Regions from separate parts of the Lysobacter sp. Hz25 genome, predicted to be linked through region 1. Evidence: riboswitches for the same ligand, from Rfam matches in the RefSeq annotation. Region 1 holds a riboswitch; each other region holds the start of a gene.
The links. A riboswitch is a leader RNA that binds a small molecule or an ion and turns the genes downstream of it on or off. The one in region 1 is predicted to bind cobalamin.
Positions count from the first base shown of each region.

Region 1 (4,454 bases):
CACGTCGCGTTCGCTGTAGCTGCCGAACGAATAGAAGCTCAGGTAATCGGTCGGGCTGTATTCGCCGTTGTAGGCGAACGCGCCCTGGTCGATCTCGGGATCGCCGTAGCGCTGCTCGACGCGGCCCTGGAACGGGCGTGCACGATTGGTCTGGTCCTGGTGCCCGCCTTGCGCGGCCAAGTGCAGCCAGCCGTTCTCGCCGAGCTTGATGCCGGTGTCGCCGGACAACTGGTACTGCTTGCCGTCGCCGGCGCTGTACTGGCCGTAGCGCGCGGCGATGCTGCCGGTGCCCGGCTTGTTGCCCTTAAGCACGACGTTGATGACGCCGGCGATGGCGTCGGAGCCGTACTGGGCCGAGGCGCCGTCGCGCAGCACTTCGACGCGTTCGATCGCGGCGATCGGAATCGCGTTGAGATCGACCGGCGAGGAGCCGCGGCCCTGGCTGCCGTTGAGGTTGATCAGGGCGGTGGTGTGGCGGCGCTTGCCGTTGACCAGCACCAGCACCTGGTCGGGGGCGAGGCCGCGGAGCTGCGCCGGGCGCACCGCGTCGGTGCCGTCGGTGATGGCCGGGCGCGGGAAGTTGAGCGAGGGCAGGGCGCGCGACAGTGCGGTGGCCAGCTCGACGGTGCCGGTGGCTTCCAGGGTCTCCGGGGTGATGATGTCGATCGGCGCGGTGGACTCTGCGACGGTGCGGTCGCTGACGCGGGTGCCGGTGACGATGACCTGGTCCAGGGTCTTGGGATCGCTTTGCGGCGCGTCCTGCGCGTAGACCGGCGCGGCGAGCGCTACCAGGAGGCCGAGGGCCAGAGGGTGACGTGAACCGGCGAAGGTGCGGCGGACGTGCATGACGACTCCTTGATGGGGATGACAGCGATGTCATTCGGATTTAACACGAACGTAACAACCGGTCAATGAAGCGGCCAAATTCTGCCTAACGCAAGTAGTAGAAAAGTGGTAATGGCACACTCTTTGCGGAATCTGGGGGTGGGCCGATGGCCGCTGCGCCTGGCCCGCTTGGCGCTTTCTGGCCCTCATCCCCGTTAAGCCTTCATCTCTAGCAAGCTGTCATTCCCCCCGGGTCGTCATCCCCGCGAAGGCGGGGATCCACCGGGTTTTCGTGCGAGAACGCTTGAAGTCTCTGCGGGCCCGGCGAGGCGCGCAGCGCGCCCAGGCGTTCATGGATGCGCGAGCCAGTGGCTCGCACGCGCATCCATTCACCCCCGCCTGCGCGGGGATGACGATCCGGGGGCTAAGCCCGGCGAGGGGCGCCCTGGCCGCAATCCAGAGACTTCAAGCGCCCTCGCATGAATTCCCGTGGCGTCCCGACCGCGCTCGACTGCTAAGATGCGCGCGCTCAAGGTGATCGCCGACACACAATCGGCGATTGAAACGGGAATCCGGTCCCCGCTTCTGGCGTTCGCCAGGTCGGTCAATCCGGAGCTGCCCCCGCAACGGTAAGCGAGTACACGCACCGCACGACGCCACTGTGTTCCGACACGGGAAGGCGCGGTACGGGAGACCCGGTCCGATCTCGGACCGCCTCCACTCGCAAGCCCGGAGACCGGCCCGGAGCGCGAACCGACAGGCGGAGGGCCATGTCTCGGGGCATCGGCGCGCGCGCCGTCTCTCCGTTCCGCCATCCCCCTGTCACGACCTGGTCTAGACCGCGCGGGTGAGGCGCGGCCATGGAGAGCCGACTGTGACGTTCCGTTTTTCCGCTGTTCCGCGCCTTGCGCGCATTCCCGCGCGCTGCGCTTTCGTATTCGCCGGTTCCGCATTCGCCGCCGCCGCACTGGCCGCGCCCGCAGTCGATCTCGACCAGATCGTGGTCACCGCGAGCCGCACCGCCCAGACCCAGGACGCCACGCTCGCCGCGGTGACCGTGATCGATCGCGCGCAGATCGAACGCCTGCAGCCGTCGTCGTTGCCGGAACTGTTGCGCGGCACGCCGGGCGCTTCCTTGGCCAATAACGGCGGCCCGGGCAAGGCGACGTCGCTGTTCCTGCGCGGCAGCGAGTCCGACCACGTGCTGGTGCTGATCGACGGGGTCAAGATCGGTTCGGCGACCAGCGGCGGCGCCTCGCTGCAGGACATTCCGGTCGAGCAGATCGAACGCGTCGAGATCGTGCGCGGCCCGTTCTCCAGCCTGTACGGCTCCGAAGCCATCGGCGGCGTCATCCAGATATTCACCCGGCGGCCGCAGGGCGCGTTCGTGCCGAGCTTCAGCGCCTCGGTCGGCAGCTACGCCACCCATCGCGCGACCGCCGGCGTCGCCGGCAAGGGCGAACGCGGCTGGTATTCGATCAACGCCGCCCACGAAGACACCGACGGCATCAACGCCTGCCGCGGCAAGCCCTCGCCGGGCGGCGCGGGTTGTTTCACCAACTCGCCGGACCGCGACGGCTATCGCAACGATTCGCTGACCCTGCAGGGCGGCTACCGCTTCAACGAGCAATGGGACGCCGAAGCGCGCTTGTTCCGCACCAAAAACCATAACGAGTACGACGGCAGCCAGAACAACGAGGCCGACGGCGTGCAGCAGGTCGCCGGCGCCAAGCTGCGCTACCGGCCCAGCGAGCGCGTCAGCCTCAGCGCCAGCGCCGGCCGCAGCGAAGACCTCAGCGACACTTACAAGAACGGCAAATACTCCAGCACCTTCGAGACCCGGCGCCAGCTCGGCTCGGTGCAGGGCGACATCGGCATCGGCAGCGGCCTGCTCACGCTCGGGTTCGACTGGCAGCGCGACCGCATCGACAGCAATACCCGCTATGCCCGCGACGCCCGCATCCTGCGCGGTGCCTTCGGCCAGTGGCAGCAGAGTTTCGGCGCGCATGCGCTGCAGGCCAGCCTGCGCCGCGACGACGACAGCCAGTTCGGCGGCGAGACCACGGGCAGCCTGCTGTGGGGTTGGAACCTCAGCGAGGCGCTGCGTTTGACCGCGAGCTACGGCACCGCGTTCAAGGCACCGACCTTCAACGAGTTGTACTACCCGGGCTACGGCAATGCCGGCTTGTCGCCGGAAACCTCGCGCAGCGTCGAAATCGGCCTGCGCGGCACCCACGGCGAGCGCCGCCAGCACGTGTGGTCGCTCAATGCTTACGAGAGCGACATCGACGACTTGATCGCGTTCGATTCCTCGATCGGCTTGCCCGGCAACGTCGACCGCGCGCGCATCCGCGGCCTGGAAGCGGCGTTCGACACCCGCCTGGCCGATTGGGACCTGCGCGCCAGCGCGACCTGGCTGGACCCGCGCAACGACAGCCGCAGCGCCAGCCGCGACAAATTCCTGCCGCGGCGTGCGCGGCAGAGCGCGCGCATCGATGCCGACCGCCGCATCGCGGTCGGCAACGGCGCATGGTCGTTCGGCGCCAGCGTTTATGCCGCGGGCGATCGCTATGATGACCTGGCCAATACGCGTCGCCTGGCTGGCTACGCGCTCACCGATCTGCGCCTGGGCTACGCCTTCAACGAGGCCTGGAGCGTGCAGCTGGCGGCGAACAACGTGTTCGATCGCCGTTACGAAACCGCCGCTTTCTACAACCAGCCCGGCCGCAATTATCTGTTGACCTTGCGTTACCGGCCTTCCCGCTGACGGATCAGCAGCCTCGGCCCGCGTCCGCGGGCTTTGCCGGCAACCACCGCGTTGCCGGCGCCTATCGAGAGTCGCCGATGAAAAATTTGCCCGGTCCCATTCAATTAAGCCTGTCGTGCCTGTTGTTGATGGCGATGATCGCCACGCGCTTCCATCATTTCGGCGATCTGTTGCATCTGCCCGATGCCTCGATGGCGGCGTTCTTTCTCGGCGGCCTGTATCTGCGCCGGCACTTGGGCTACGCGGTGTTCCTGCTCGCGGCGGTCGCCATCGACTACTTCGCGATCACCGGGCGCGGCCTGAATTTCTTCGACCACTACTGCGTGACTCCGTCGTATGCCTTCCTGCTGCTGGCCTATGCCGTGCTGTGGTACGCCGGGCGCTGGTATGCGCCGCGCATGCCGGCCGGTTGGCGCGGATTCGGGCGTGCGTTAGGCGTGGCCTTCGCCGCCGCCAGCGTGTCGTTCCTGATTTCCAATGGCGCCTTCTACTGGTTCGGCGGTCGCTACGCCGAGCCGAACTTCGCCGAGTACCTAAGCCGGGTCTGGCGCTGGGGCCCGCTGTTCGTGCGTACCACCATGAGTTACATCGCGGTCGCGTTCGTCGCGCACGCGGCGATCGCGCGCATCGCCCGTCCGCCGGGCTCGCAGCCGACCACGAACCGTTGATAGTCGTCCCTTCGCGTTCCGGAGCTTGAGCATGTCGAACCCTCTACCCGTCGTCTCCACCGCGGCGCTGCCGCTGGAATCGCGACAGGCGCTGATCGCGACCGCCGCGTCGCTGGCGCTGCTGATGATCTGCACCCGCGGTCAACACTTCGCCAGCGTCGACGCTTTGCCCAGTGCGTCGTGGGCGGTGTTTT
Region 1 is NZ_CP175666.1:1,398,248-1,402,701, forward strand. It holds gene ACKN61_RS05830 (TonB-dependent receptor plug domain-containing protein) at 1-846, opposite strand, end outside; cobalamin riboswitch at 1,341-1,585, shown strand; gene btuB (TonB-dependent vitamin B12 receptor) at 1,739-3,592, shown strand; gene ACKN61_RS05840 (hypothetical protein) at 3,670-4,260, shown strand; gene ACKN61_RS05845 (hypothetical protein) at 4,292-4,454, shown strand, end outside.

Region 2 (4,454 bases), 2.5 Mb from region 1:
CCGCGCCGGATATGAAAGCCTTGGCGCCGTTGATCAGGTAATGATCGCCGTCGTGCTCGGCGCGGGTGCGCAGGGACGCGGCATCGGAGCCGGCCCCGGGTTCGGTCAGGCAGTACGACGCCAGGCATTCGCCGGAGGCCAACCGAGGCCCCCAGAGGTCGCGTACGGCGGGCGAGGCGTGCGCGGTCAGCATCCAGGTGGCCATGTTGTGGATGCTGATGAAGGCCGCCGTGGACGGATCGAGCGCGGCCAGTTCCTCGAACACGACCACCGCATCGAGCCGGGTCAGGCCCGAGCCGCCGGCGGCTTCGTCGACGTACAAGCCGCAGAACCCGAGCTCGCCGGCCTTGCCGATGGCCTCGCGCGGGAAGATGCCTTGCGCGTCCCAGTGCGCCGCGTGCGGCGCCAGTTCAGCCAGGGCGAAATCGCGCGCGGCCTCGCGGAAGGCGAGTTGGTCTTCGCCGAGCTGCGACGGCGGTGGACTGACCGCCTGCAGGTTCATGACGGCGGCCATCACTTCAGACTGATCGTGGTGTTGACGCCGTGGCCGAGCGTGTCGTCGTCGAACCAACGCGCGGTGACCGTCTTGGTCTGGGTGTAGAACATCACCACTTGCTTGCCGTAGGGGCCGAGGTCGCCGAGCTTGGAGGCGCGCGAGCCGGTGAACGAGAACAGCGGCACCGGCACCGGGATCGGCACGTTGATGCCGACCTGGCCGACGTCGATGTCTTCCTGGAAGCGGCGCGCGGCCGCGCCGGACTGGGTGAACAGAGCGGTGCCGTTGCCGTTGGGATTGGCGTTGATCAGCTCGATTGCGGCTTCCAGGGTGGCGGCGGCGAGCACGATCAGTACCGGGCCGAAGATCTCTTCGTCGTAGATGCGCATGCCGGGCTCGACCCCGGAGAAGATGGTCGGGCCGACGAAGTTGCCGCGCTCGAAACCCGGCACGGACGGCTTGCGGCCGTCGAGTTCGAGCCGTGCGCCTTGCTCGACGCCGGAGGCGATCAGGCTTTCGACGCGTTCGCGCGCGGCGCAGGAAATTACCGGGCCGACATCGGTGCCGGGCTCGGTGCCGGCATTGACCTTGAGCGTGCGCGCCTTGGCGACCAGCTCGGGGATCCAGGCCTGCGCTTCGCCGACCAGCACCGCGGTGGAGGCGGCCATGCAGCGTTGGCCGGCGGCGCCGAACGCGGCGCCGGCGAGGGCGTTGAGGGTTTGCTCCTTGTTGGCGTCGGGCAGCACCACCGCGTGATTCTTCGCGCCCATCATGCACTGCACGCGCTTGCCCGCCAGCGAAGCGCGGTGGTAGACATGGGTGCCGACCTTGGTCGAGCCGACGAAGGACACCGCCTTGATGTCGGGGTGGTCGCAGATCGCATTGACCACGTCTTCGCCGCCGTGGACGACGTTGAGCACGCCCTTGGGCACGCCAGCCTGCAGCGCCAGCTCGACCAGGCGCATCGTCACCAGCGGGTCCTGTTCGGACGGCTTGAGCACGAAGGTGTTGCCGGTGGCGATGGCCATCGGGAACATCCACAGCGGAATCATCGCCGGGAAGTTGAACGGGGTGATGCCGGCGCAGACGCCGAGCGGTTGCAACAGGGTGTAGGTGTCGACGCCGCCGGCGACGTTGTTGGCCAACTCGCCGAGTTGCAGGTTGCCGATCGCCGCTGCGTGCTCGACCACTTCCAGGCCGCGGAATACGTCGCCTTCGGCGTCGGCCAGGGTCTTGCCTTGTTCGGCGGTGAGGATCGCGGCGAGCTCGCCCATGTGCTCGCGGATCAGTTGCTGGTACTTGAGGAAGATGCGCGCGCGCGCGCCGATCGGGGTCTTGCGCCAGCTCTTGAAGGCCTGGTGCGCCGAACGTACCGCGGCGTCGACTTCGTCCGCGGTCGCGAACGGCACCCGCGCCAGCACCGCCTGCGTGGCGGGGTTGACGACATCGCGCCATTGTTCGGATCGGGATTCGACGAATGCGCCGTCGATCAGCAGCTTGACCGTCGCGACTTCGGTCGCGACGCGATTCATATCGTTCATTGTTTCGGCTCCGTGTCGCTCACCCGCGTGACGGGGATTGCGGAGCAAGACAAGTCGGTTCCACGCAACGGACATCGCGTCGAGCCAGCCCGTCCGGTTGCCCACCGCAACACCCGAGGACGACATCGCATGCGATGCCCGCCACTGGCCGGTCTCCGGGCTTGCGAGCGATGCGGAGCGATCCGCATCACCCCGACACCTTCCCGCGAGATCGCAGTGGTATTGAGTCGGGTGTTCTCGCCTACCGTTGCGGGGGCAGCGCCGGAATGGAGTCTGACGACTCGCACCGGCTTCCCGTTTCACCCTGCTCGCCGGTACGGCGGCAGGACACCTGTGGCCGGCGGAGTGTAGGCGCCGGATCGAAAGCGGACAAGCTGCGCTGCGCAAAGCTGCGCGCTCGTTCGCACGACGGCGTGGTCGGATTGATTCGAACGCCGCATTCATCTTGTTGCTGCGTGGATGTGTGACGACTCGGCACCACACCGCACTGCGGCGAATGGAATGCAGGGCGAGCAATGCGCGATGTTTACTTGCCCGCGTGGGAGCGCGCGTGCGCCGCATGTCGGTCGCGACGGCGCCCACAATGTCGGCCGCGTTCGCCTGTGTGCGAGGTTCAGGCGAAACGCGTGGCATCGCTCGATACTGTGATGGGCAGCGTGTATTCCTGGAAACGATACGGGCGAAATGACTGGCGCGGCGGGGACGGCTGTGAACGGGGGCATCCGGGTCGGCATGGGCGTATCGCCACGATGGGGAGCATCGGTGGCGGTGGATCGGTTCGTCGTCGAGCGTCGGCGCTGAAGCATCCCACGGGCAGTGGCCGCGCGGGTGACATTCGCATGCCGTTGCAAGATCATGGCGTGAGCGCAACGCGGCATTCTCGAAGGAGCGGCACCCGATGACCAAACGCGAACGACGCAACGGAACCGAGCAGCCCAGTGCCGTGGCCTTGCGCGCAGGGTTGACCCGCGAGCAGCTGGACGCGTTGACGACCCTGGAGCATTTCCGCTGGGAACTGCGTTTCGTTCGGCGGCCGCTGTTCCTGGAGCCGATTCCGGTGGTGTTCCATCCCGATGGCGAGCGTTACGCGGTGCTGGAGGCGGACGGTTCGCTCAATGAGAACCCGGGGTTCGAGATACGCCGCTGAGGGGGTTGCCGGTGGCGCGGGTTGGTTCGTGTCCGTGGCATCGCGGTGGGGGCTCTGAGGGTAGGAGCGGCGCGAGCCGCGACCGCGCTGCTTCGGTCTCGCGGCGTATCGATCAAGCAAGACCAAGATCAGGATCAAACGCCAAAAGCTTCCGCCACTAAAGCGGCGGGTAACTTTCTTTTGTCTAAAGCAACAAAAGAAAGTCACCAAAGAAAAATGCTTTTGCTTTGAATCACAGGCCCACACGAGCGATGCCTCCGCGGGGATTTTTCATACGGGACATCCCTGTCCCGATGAAAAACGGCCTGCATCCATGCAGGCCGCCCTCCGGGTCTTCGATTACCTTCGCTAGTGCGAGACGTCGCACAACAACAGCAAAGGCCAAAGCCACGACCGAGGCCGGTATTTGACACTGCCTGCGAAGTATCGTCGCCATCCACAGTTCGTGGTCGCGGCTCACGCCGCTCCTACCCTTAGAGCGAGATTCGTCGTTGCCGTTGCCATTTAGAGCTTGGCGTAGCCATGCACTGGCGAGACCGATGGAGACCCGGAGGGCGGCGCGCAGGGATGCGCGCCGTTTTTCATCGGCACAGGGATGTCCCGTATGAAAAAGCCCCGCGTCGGCATCGTTCGTGCGGGCCCTTGACTCAAAGAAAAGCATTTTTCTTTGGTTATCTTTCTTTTGTTGCTTATGACAAAAGAAAGTAACCCGCCGCTTTAGTGGCGGAAGCTTTTGGCGTTTGATCTTGATCTTGCTTGATAAGTGCGCGGCAAGAGCGTTGCGGCGTGGTCGCGGCTCGTGACCGAAGGAAATCCAGTAGGACGCCGTTCCTACCCTGGCGATGGCACGCCGTTTCGATGAGCGACGGCGGCATTGTTGTCTCTGTGCGTCCCGCGGTCGCGACTCACGTCGCTCCTACAACTGCAGGCTCTGCACGGCATGAGCACGCAGTGCAGCGAATCCATCCCTGTAGGAGCGACGTGAGTCGCGACCGCAGGGTCTAGGCTTCGCGGCGTATCGCTCAAGCAAGCCCAAGATCGCACGCGAACGCGAACGCTATCGCGATCGATGCCACCTTTACCCCGGCCACATCACGGCGGAAACACGAACGGTGGGTAAGGCCCATAAAACGGGAAGCCCGGTTTTTCGTCGTTGGGCTGCAGCGAGGGATCGGCGTCGCCGGCCACGATCGGTCCCTTGTCGGCCGACGGTCCGGTCGGGCCGGTGGTCTCGCCGATGCCCAGTTCCTGGCCGCTGCCGCGTTCGCCC
Region 2 is NZ_CP175666.1:3,889,396-3,893,849, reverse strand. It holds gene ACKN61_RS15975 (acyl-CoA dehydrogenase family protein) at 1-502, opposite strand, end outside; gene ACKN61_RS15970 (CoA-acylating methylmalonate-semialdehyde dehydrogenase) at 514-2,028, opposite strand; cobalamin riboswitch at 2,166-2,387, opposite strand; gene ACKN61_RS15965 (hypothetical protein) at 2,936-3,184, shown strand; gene ACKN61_RS15960 (Vps62-related protein) at 4,277-4,454, opposite strand, start outside.
Region 2: it holds a riboswitch for cobalamin, as region 1 does, so the genes downstream of both, ACKN61_RS15970 (CoA-acylating methylmalonate-semialdehyde dehydrogenase) here and btuB (TonB-dependent vitamin B12 receptor) in region 1, are expected to answer to the same signal.

Region 3 (4,454 bases), 2.4 Mb from region 1:
CACGGTGTCGCTGTCGACACGGTCGCGCAACCAATCGAAGCCCGCGGTCAGCACGTGGCCTTCGGCCAGGGTGAAGTCGCCCTGCAAGGTCGCACTGTCGCGATCGGTCTTGAAGAACCCCATCGGTACTTCGCCGAGGAAATTATCCGAGCTGTCGACGTTGCGGCCGGCCAGCAACTGTAGGTGGACGGTTTCCGACGGACGCCATTGCAGCTTGCCGCCGATCACCTGCTGCACGGTCTCGGAGCGGTTGACGAAGCTGCCGTCGTAATCGTTTTCGCCTTCGGCGCGCAGCGCCTGGCCTTCGATGCTCCACTGCTCGTTGAACTCGAGGCCGCCGCGCAGCGACAGGGCGTGGTTTTCGTAACCGTCGCGGTCGGGTTCGTCGGTGAAGCAGCCGGCGAACACCGGGAAGCCGGCGCCGCGGCAGGCGTTGATGCCCTCGGTCTTGCGGAAGCTGTAGTCGGCGCCGAACCAGCCGCGCTCGCTGCGGCCGCCGAAGCCGGTGCCGAATTCGAGGCTGTCGTTGCTGCCGCCGCCGATGTGCACGCGCGGCGCGAAGCCCTGCTTCTCGCGGCGGGTGAACACCTGGATCACGCCGCCGATGGCGTCGGCGCCGTACAGGCTCGAACGCGGGCCGCGCACGATCTCGATGCGGTCGATCAGTGCCAGCGGCAGGTCCTGCAGCGCGGCCAGGCCCGAGGTCGGCGAGCCGACGCGGATGCCGTCGACCAGCACCAACACGTGGTCGGACTCGCTGCCGCGCAGGAACAGGGTGGTGAGCTTGCCGGCGCCGCCCTGGTTGGAAATGGTGATGCCGGCGCGGCCGCGCAGCAGGTCGTTGAGGTCGCGCGCCTGGCTGCGCTGGATGGTCTCGCGGTCGAGCACGTCGACCGGGGTCAGGGTGTCGTTGACGCTGACCGCGGTGCGGTTGGCGGTGACCACCACCTCGTCGAGGTCGGTGGCGTCGCCGGCCGGAGCGGCGAGGGCGGCGGTGGGCAGCGCCAGCGCACAGGCGATGGCGAGCGACAGATTCAGGGCGTACGTGTTCGGGGCGGACATGGGTAAAGCTCCAGCGCGCGCACCCGGGGGCGCGCGACGACGACGGCGGAAGACGGTTGCGAGGAGGCAGCGGGCCGTGCAGACAGCCGGATAGCAGCCGCCGCGACGCCCTCCGCATCGCAACCTGTGGCGCCTCAAGGCCGGTCTCCGGACTCGCAAGCGCAGCGCCGACGCGGGGTCGGGCGGCCGATCGCGGCGCCTTCCCGTGCCGAGCACAGTGGCGGTTGCCGCGATCTGTCTTGCTTACCGTTGCGGGGGCAGTGCCGGACTGGCGCCGATCTTCCCGCAGGAGAGGGCGCGTCACCGGCTTCCCGTTTCAACCCGGCGATGGAGAAAGCCGCCGGGTCACCTTGAAGCGGTGCGCAGTCTACGCGAAGCCGGCGCCCGGGGCCAAAGCCGCGGACGGGCGGAGCGGCCGGCCGGAGGGGCGCAGCGGCGCCGACGGGCTCAGTCGCGCCCGTCGTCCTCGTCGTGGCCGCCGGGGCGGTCGTCGTCGTCCAGGCCGGTGCCGTCCAGACCGCCGGCCTCGAACGCGTCGTGGCGTTCTTCGGCGTGCACGGTGGTGTGCACCGGCGCGGCGGCCGGCTTGTTGCGCGGCGGCGGCAGCAGCGCGGTCGCGGCTTCGGCGGCCTGGATCAGCTGTTGCCGGCGCTCGTCGCTGATCTCCTGCCAATGGCAGTCCAGCAGCGCGCCTTCGATCGCGTACAGCAGGTTGAGCGTCGGCTTGAAGCCGGCGCGCTTGACGCGCATGAAGGCCTCGACCGTGCCGATCGCGGAAATGTCCTCGTGCGTGCGCAGGCCGACCTGGCGCAGCCAGGCCGCGCTCTTGGGGCCGATGTTGCGCATCTTCGGCGCGGTCATGCCAGCGCCTCCACGTACACCCGCGCCAGCGCTTCCAGGCCGGCCTGGTCGTCGGCATCGAAGCGGTCCGGGACCGGGCTGTCGAGGTCGAACACGCCGATCAGGGAATCGCCGTGGACCAGCGGCACCACCACTTCCGAACGCGAGGCGGCATCGCAGGCGATGTGGCCGGGGAAGGCGTGCACGTCGGCGACGCGTTGGGTCTGGCGGGTCGAGGCGGCCGCGCCGCACACGCCCTTGTCGAGCGGAATGCGCACGCACGCCGGCAAGCCCTGGAACGGGCCGACCACGAGTTCTTCGCCGTCGTAGAAATAGAAGCCGACCCAGTTGAGTTCCGGCAGGGCATGGCTGACCAACGCCGACAGGTTGGCGGCATTGGCGATACGGTCGCGTTCGCCGTCGAGCAAACCGCGCGCCTGGGCGAGCAGCTGCGCGTATTGCTCGGGCTTGTCGCCCGATAGTGCGGAGGTTTTAAACATCATCGGAGTGTAACAGCGGCATCCGCCGCCACTACCATGGTGGACTCCACGCCCCAGGGAAAAGCGCGAGATGAGTCACACCCAGCCCCCGGTGGAGGCCGGCTCCCGACCAACGGCCGCGCCCGCGGTGTTTCCGCGCGGCGTATTCGTCACCGGCACCGACACCGGCATCGGCAAGTCGGTGGCCAGCGCGAGCTTGTTGCACGCCTTGCGCGCGCGCGGGCTGCGCGCGGTCGGCATGAAGCCGGTGGCGAGCGGTTGCGAACGCACGCCCGAGGGTTGGCGCAACGAGGACGCCTTGCTGTTGCAAGCGGCCAGTGCGCCGAGACCGCACTACGACGACGTCAATCCCTATGCCTTGCCGCAGCCGTTGGCGCCGGAACTCGCCGCCGCGCAGGCCGGCGTCGAGATCGCGCTGGCGACGATCCTCGCCGCGCATGCGCGCTTGGCGGCGCAGTCGGACACGGTGGTGGTCGAAGGCGTCGGCGGTTGGGCCGCGCCGATCAGCGCCACGCTCGACCAGATCGACCTGGTGCGCGCGCTGGACCTGCCGGTGGTGCTGGTGGTCGGCCTGCGCCTGGGCGCGATCAACCACGCGCGTCTGAGCGCGCGCGCGATCCAGGCCGACGGCGCCCGCCTGGTCGGCTGGATCGCCAACGACATCGACCCGCACATGGCGCGCGCCGACGACAACTTCGAGATCCTGCGCCGGCGTCTGCCGGTGCCGTGCTGGGGGCGTCTGCCGTATCTCGCCTCGCCCGATCCGCAGGCCCTGGCCGGGCGCTTGCAGCCGCTGGGCTAGCGCGGCGATCGCTCTGCAGTCCGCCTGCGATCCGTGGCGACGGCGAAGGCCGAATCGCGCGCAACAAAAAACCCGGCAGCCGAAGCTGCCGGGTTTTTCGTATCCGCCATGACGGCCGGAGAGAGAGACGGTGCGCTTACTTGGTCGCAGCGGCAGTCGGAGCCGTCGCCTTCGCCGCGGCCTTGGCGGCCTTCTCGACGTTGGCCTGGGTGGCCTTGGCAGCGGTTTCGATCTGCGACTTGGCCAGCTCGGCGATCGCTTCGTTGGTCTTCACGGTGCGGCCGAAAGCTTCCTGACCGGTGCTGACAGCGCGCTCGAGGTTCTCGCGAGCGATCTGCGCGCCCTTCGGCCACAGGGTCTTGAAGGCTTCCAGGTCGCGGGCTTCGGCGGCTTCACCGAAGAAAGCGAAAGTGGCGTTGACGCGGTCTTCGATCGCGGCGACCTGCAGGCCGAACACGGCCTCGGCGTTGTCGAGGGCCAGACGGTTGACCTGAGCGGCCGTGTCCGCGAACTGGCGCGTAGCGGCGGCGAACTGTTCGTTGAATTGCTGGTACATGGCTGAGCTCCTGAAAGGTCCAGACGGAGAACGACTGGATTGTGCGGTGCAGCATAGGCGGGGTTTTGTTGCGATGCAACATCGGGCCGACGAGCGGTCGAAAGCCGTTCAGAAAGCCTGCCTGTTCAGGTAGTTAGCGACCAAGCAGCCGTTCAGGCAAAGCCTAATTCGGGGCCATGACCACGGCATTGCCGGCGTCTGACAAGGCGCCGGCCGCGATGACTGTCGAAGGTCTGGGGGCGTAGCCGCCCCGGGCTCAGCCGCGGTAGCGGCAGCCGGCGGTGCAGGTCTCGTGGACCACGATTTCGCTCAACAGCGGCAGCACCGGCTTGAGCTGGTCCCAGATCCACACCGCGAGGCGTTCGCTGGTCGGGTTTTCCAGGCCGGGGATGTCGTTGAGGTAGTGATGATCGAGGCGGTCGTAAGTCGGCTGGAACGCTTTCTTGACGTCGGCGTAGTCCATTACCCAGCCGCTGTGCTCGCCCAGTTCGCCGCTGAGGTGCACCTCGATGCGGAACGAATGCCCGTGCAAACGCGCGCACTTGTGGCCTTCCGGCACGTTCGGCAGCCGGTGGGCGGCTTCGAGAGTGAAGACCTTGAAGATGTTCACAGCAGTCATAGTGCGGTACCGGGTCGGGCGGTGGCGCGTCGCGCGGTGGCGCGGCGTGGCGCGTGATCTGGAACGATCTGGAAT
Region 3 is NZ_CP175666.1:4,976,478-4,980,931, reverse strand. It holds gene btuB (TonB-dependent vitamin B12 receptor) at 1-1,062, opposite strand, end outside; cobalamin riboswitch at 1,183-1,430, opposite strand; gene ACKN61_RS20505 (TfoX/Sxy family protein) at 1,510-1,923, opposite strand; gene ACKN61_RS20500 (GAF domain-containing protein) at 1,920-2,402, opposite strand; gene bioD (dethiobiotin synthase) at 2,473-3,204, shown strand; gene ACKN61_RS20490 (phasin family protein) at 3,341-3,760, opposite strand; gene queD (6-carboxytetrahydropterin synthase QueD) at 4,017-4,370, opposite strand.
Region 3: it holds a riboswitch for cobalamin, as region 1 does, so the genes downstream of both, btuB (TonB-dependent vitamin B12 receptor) here and btuB (TonB-dependent vitamin B12 receptor) in region 1, are expected to answer to the same signal.

Region 4 (4,454 bases), 2.7 Mb from region 1:
TCGTCGCGGAACACCCAGTTGGTGCCCGAGGCCAGACCGTTGAGCAGGCCGCGCGAACGCAGGTAATAGACATAGGCGAAGGCGGCGAAGAAGAACAGGCCTTCGATGCAGCCGGCGAAGCAGATCAGGTTGAGCAGGAACTGGCGGCGCTGATCGCGGGTTTCGATGCGCCGCAGGCCCTGGATCGAATCGATCCAGCGGAAGCAGAACTCGGCCTTGGCGCGGATCGAGGGGATGTTCTCGACCGCATCGAAGGCCTTGGCGCGCTCGTTCGGATCGGGCAGGTAGGTGTCGAGCAGGGTCAGGTAGAACTGCACGTGCAGCGCTTCCTCGTACAACTGCCGCGACAGGTACATGCGCGCTTCCGGCGCGTTGATGTGCTGGTACAGGTTCAGCACCAGGTTGTTGGAGACGATGCTGTCGCCGGTGGCGAAGAATGCGACCAGGCGTTCGATCAAATGCCGCTCGGCCGGGCCGAACTTGTGCTTGAGATCGTTGACGTCCTGGGAGAAATCGACTTCCTCGACGGTCCAGGTGTTGCGGATCGCATCGCGGTACATCTCGTAGAAGTGCGGATAGCGCATCGGCCGCAAAGTGAGATCGAAACCGGGGTCGAGGAGCAGGCGATTTGAATCGGTGGACATGGTGGTTCCTTGGATTACTGTCCCCTCCGAATGCGGGAGAGGTTGCTTATCCCTTCTCCTGCTTGCGGGAGAAGGTGCCCGGAGGGCGGATGAGGGCGCGCGAGGATCGTCGACTGCGCGAGCTGGGCGGTGCGGCGGCCCTCACCCCGGCCCTCTCCCGCAAGCGGGAGAGGGAGCAGAGCGGATTACTGGCAAGCCTCGCAAGACTCGGGATTTTCCAACGAGCACGCGATCGCCTCGCTGGCGCTGAACTCCACCGGCACGAGCTCCGGCTTCGGCGTCGCCGGTGCGCTGACCGTGGTCTTGGCGATCTTGGTGGCCGGGCGCGAACGCAGGTAATACGTGGTCTTCAGGCCCTTTTTCCAGGCGTACATGTACATCGAGCTGAGCTGGCCGATGTTCGGGCTTTCGATGAACAGGTTGAGCGACTGGCTCTGGTCGATATACGCGCCGCGCTCGGCGGCCATGTCGATCAGCGAGCGCATCGGCAGTTCCCAGGCGGTGCGATAGACCTGGCGCAGGGCGTCCGGCACTTCGGTCACCGACTGGATCGAGCCTTCGGCCATCTTGATCCGGTCGCGCATTTCCGCGGTCCACAGGCCGAGCTTCTTGAGCTCTTCGACCAGGTACTTGTTGACGACCAGGAAGTCGCCCGACAGGGTCTCGCGCTTGAACAGGTTCGACACCTGCGGCTCGATGCACTCGTAGCAGCCGGCGATCGAGGCGATGGTCGCGGTCGGCGCGATCGCGATCAGCAGCGAGTTGCGCAGGCCGTGCTCGGCGATGCGCTTGCGCAGGGCGTCCCAACGCTCGGGCTGCGACGGGGTCACGCCCCAGGCTTCGAACTGCAGCTCGCCGACCGAAGCGCGGGTGTCGGCGAAGGACGGGTGCTTGCCGTGTTCCATCGCCAGCTCGTTCGACGCCGACAGAGCGTGGAAGTAGATCGCCTCGGCGATCTCCTGGGCGAGCTTGCGCGCCGGTTCGGAGTCGAACGGCAGGCGCAGCTTGAAGAACACGTCCTGCAGGCCCATCGAGCCCAGGCCGACCGGGCGCCACTTGAGGTTGGCGCGGCGCGCGGTCTCGATCGGGTAGAAGTTCAGGTCGATCACGCGGTCGAGCTGGCGCACGGCTAGGCGCACGGTCTCGGCGAGCTTGTCGAAATCGAACGCGCCCTTGCCATCCTCGTACATCTCGACGTGGTGCGAGAGGTTGATCGAGCCCAGGTTGCAGACCGCGGTCTCGTCCTGCGAGGTGACCTCGAGGATTTCGGTGCACAGGTTGGACAGGTGGATGACGTTGCCGTCGCGCAGGGTCTGGTTGGAGGCGCGGTTGGACTTGTCCTTGAAGTTCATCCAGCCGTTGCCGGTCTGCGCCAGGGTGCGCATCATCCGGCCGTAGATGTCGCGCGCCTTGACCTTCTTGGTCGCCAGGCCGGCCGCTTCGGCGGCGTGATAGGCGCGGTCGAAGGCCTCGCCCCACAGGTCGGTCAGCTGCGGCACCTTGGACGGATCGAACAGCGACCAGTCGGCGTCGGCCTCGACGCGGCGCATGAATTCGTCGGGAATCCAGTTGGCGAGGTTGAGGTTGTGAGTGCGGCGCGCTTCGTCGCCGGTGTTGTCGCGCAGTTCGAGGAACTCCTCGACGTCGGCATGCCACGGCTCCAGGTAGACGCAGGCCGCGCCCTTGCGCTTGCCGCCCTGGTTGACCGCGGCGACCGAGGCATCGAGGGTCTTCAGCCACGGCACGATGCCGTTGCTGAGGCCGTTGGTCGAGCGGATCAGCGAACCGCGCGAACGGATGCGGGTGTAGCTCAGGCCGATGCCGCCGCTGAACTTGCTGAGCTTGGCCACGTCCATGTAGCGCTTGTAGATCGCTTCCAGCGAGTCGTCGGGCGAATCGAGCAGGAAGCAGCTCGACAGTTGCTCGTGGGTGGTGCCGGCGTTGAACAGGGTCGGCGAGCTCGGGATGTAGTCGAGCTGGGCCATGCGCCGGTACAGGGCGAGTGCGTCGCCGACGTCTTCGCTCAGCGCACAGGCGATGCGCAGGAAGAACTGCTGCGGGGTCTCGATGACGGTACGCGCGGTCGGATGGCGCAGCAGGTAGCGGTCGTACAGGGTGCGCAGGCCGAAGTAGTCGAACTTGGCGTCGAGGTTGCGGTCGATCGCGTCGTTGAGCTTGCGCGCATTGGCCTGGACGAAGTCGAGCAGACGCTGGTTGATCAGGCCCAGGTCGAAGCCGCGCTGGACCGACTGCGAGAACGCATGGATCTCGATGCCGGCGACTTCCTTCTCGATCACGCCGGCGAGCAGGCGCGCGGCGAGGCGGCCGTATTCGGGTTCTTCGGCGGTCAGCAGGGCGGCGGTGCGGATCGACAACTCGTCGAGTTCGCGCGTGGTCGCGCCGTCGTACAGGCCGGAGATGGTGCGGGTGGCCACGCGCATCGGGTCGACGGCGTACAGGTTCTCGCCGCTGCGGGTCACCGCGCGCACGATCTTGTTCAGGTCGACCGGCTCGCGGCGGCCGTTGCGCTTGGTCACGCTCATGGTCAGGTTGGCCGCGGGCGGGGTCAGCGCGAAGCCGGTATCGGCTTGCGGGTCGCGGGCGGGTTTGGCGGCAGTGTCGGCGGCGGGGGAGGCGGCGGACGATTCGGGTGCGAGCGTGGTCATGGCGTAACTCCGGGGCGTGGGTGCACGGGTCGCCGACCTTCCCGCGAAGGGCGACGCGCGGAGAACGCGGACGCGCCAGCGACGACCGGCCGCGCAGCGGCGTCGTCGATGGCACGGCCGAGCCCCCGCGGGCGCGGAACTCGGGAGCTTGCAGGCGAGGTGTCGCGCGGCCCGAGACGGGCGCATCCCGCGTCGGCGCGCGTGGCGGCGCCGCAACGGAACGAGCACGACGGCGGAGCCATCGTGCTGCGACACCGGCCGTCTTCCCCCGAAGACTCCTGGGCCGGTACCGCGCGGTGTGCAACGCGCGGCTGTCGGCAGGTCTTCGGGCTCGGGACACGACGACTCGCGTCTCCTACTGGCTACCGCTTCCCAGACGCGAGGCGCGTCCAGTGCTTGGTAGCGTTCGTTTCCCATACCGCTGCGGGGCAGCGCCGGCTTTGGACGTCGCGCTGGCTGCGTCCTTACCGGCTTCCCTATTGAGCCAATCTCGCGATCAGCACCGACGGGCACAACATAGTGTGGTTTATCGATTCCGTCAACGCGATATGTGGTGAACAAGCTGTGTATAGAATGCGTGAAGCCTTGTCCTTCAAGGCTTGCGGCTTGGTGTAACGTTCGTGACCAAGCGCACGATGCACGGAACAGGGACGGGTGATGGAAGCACTGATCGTTTTAGTGGCACTGGGGTTGTTGCTGGTGCCGATCCTGCTCGTGGTGGCGCTGGTGCAAGTCGCCGGATTGAAGTCGCGCGTATCCGAACTCGAGCGTCGCGTGGCGCAGCAAGCCGAATCGCATGGCGCGGCCAGATCCGGCCGCCGCGAGGACGAGACCCTGGCCGAGCGGATCGCGCGCGAAGCGCCGCCGCCGACAACGCAGGCGGTCCGTCCGCCGCGGCCCGTCGTTCCCGCGGCCGCTCCTCCCACGACCGCGCCACCGCAAACCGTTCCGCCGGTCTCGGCGCCCACGCCGCCGACGGTCGCGAGCGTGCCGCCGCCGCTGCCGCAGGACGTCGCCGCCCGTCCGGTCGCCGCGCGCGTAGCGCCCGCAGCCGCGCGCGCACCCGCCGCACCGCCGCCGCCGGACGTGTTCACCGTCGCCGCGCGCTGGCTGCGGCGCTGGTTCACCGAAGGCAACGTGCCGG
Region 4 is NZ_CP175666.1:4,719,426-4,723,879, reverse strand. It holds gene ACKN61_RS19420 (ribonucleotide-diphosphate reductase subunit beta) at 1-644, opposite strand, end outside; gene ACKN61_RS19415 (ribonucleoside-diphosphate reductase subunit alpha) at 830-3,187, opposite strand; cobalamin riboswitch at 3,609-3,832, opposite strand; gene ACKN61_RS19410 (DUF2339 domain-containing protein) at 3,968-4,454, shown strand, end outside.
Region 4: it holds a riboswitch for cobalamin, as region 1 does, so the genes downstream of both, ACKN61_RS19415 (ribonucleoside-diphosphate reductase subunit alpha) here and btuB (TonB-dependent vitamin B12 receptor) in region 1, are expected to answer to the same signal.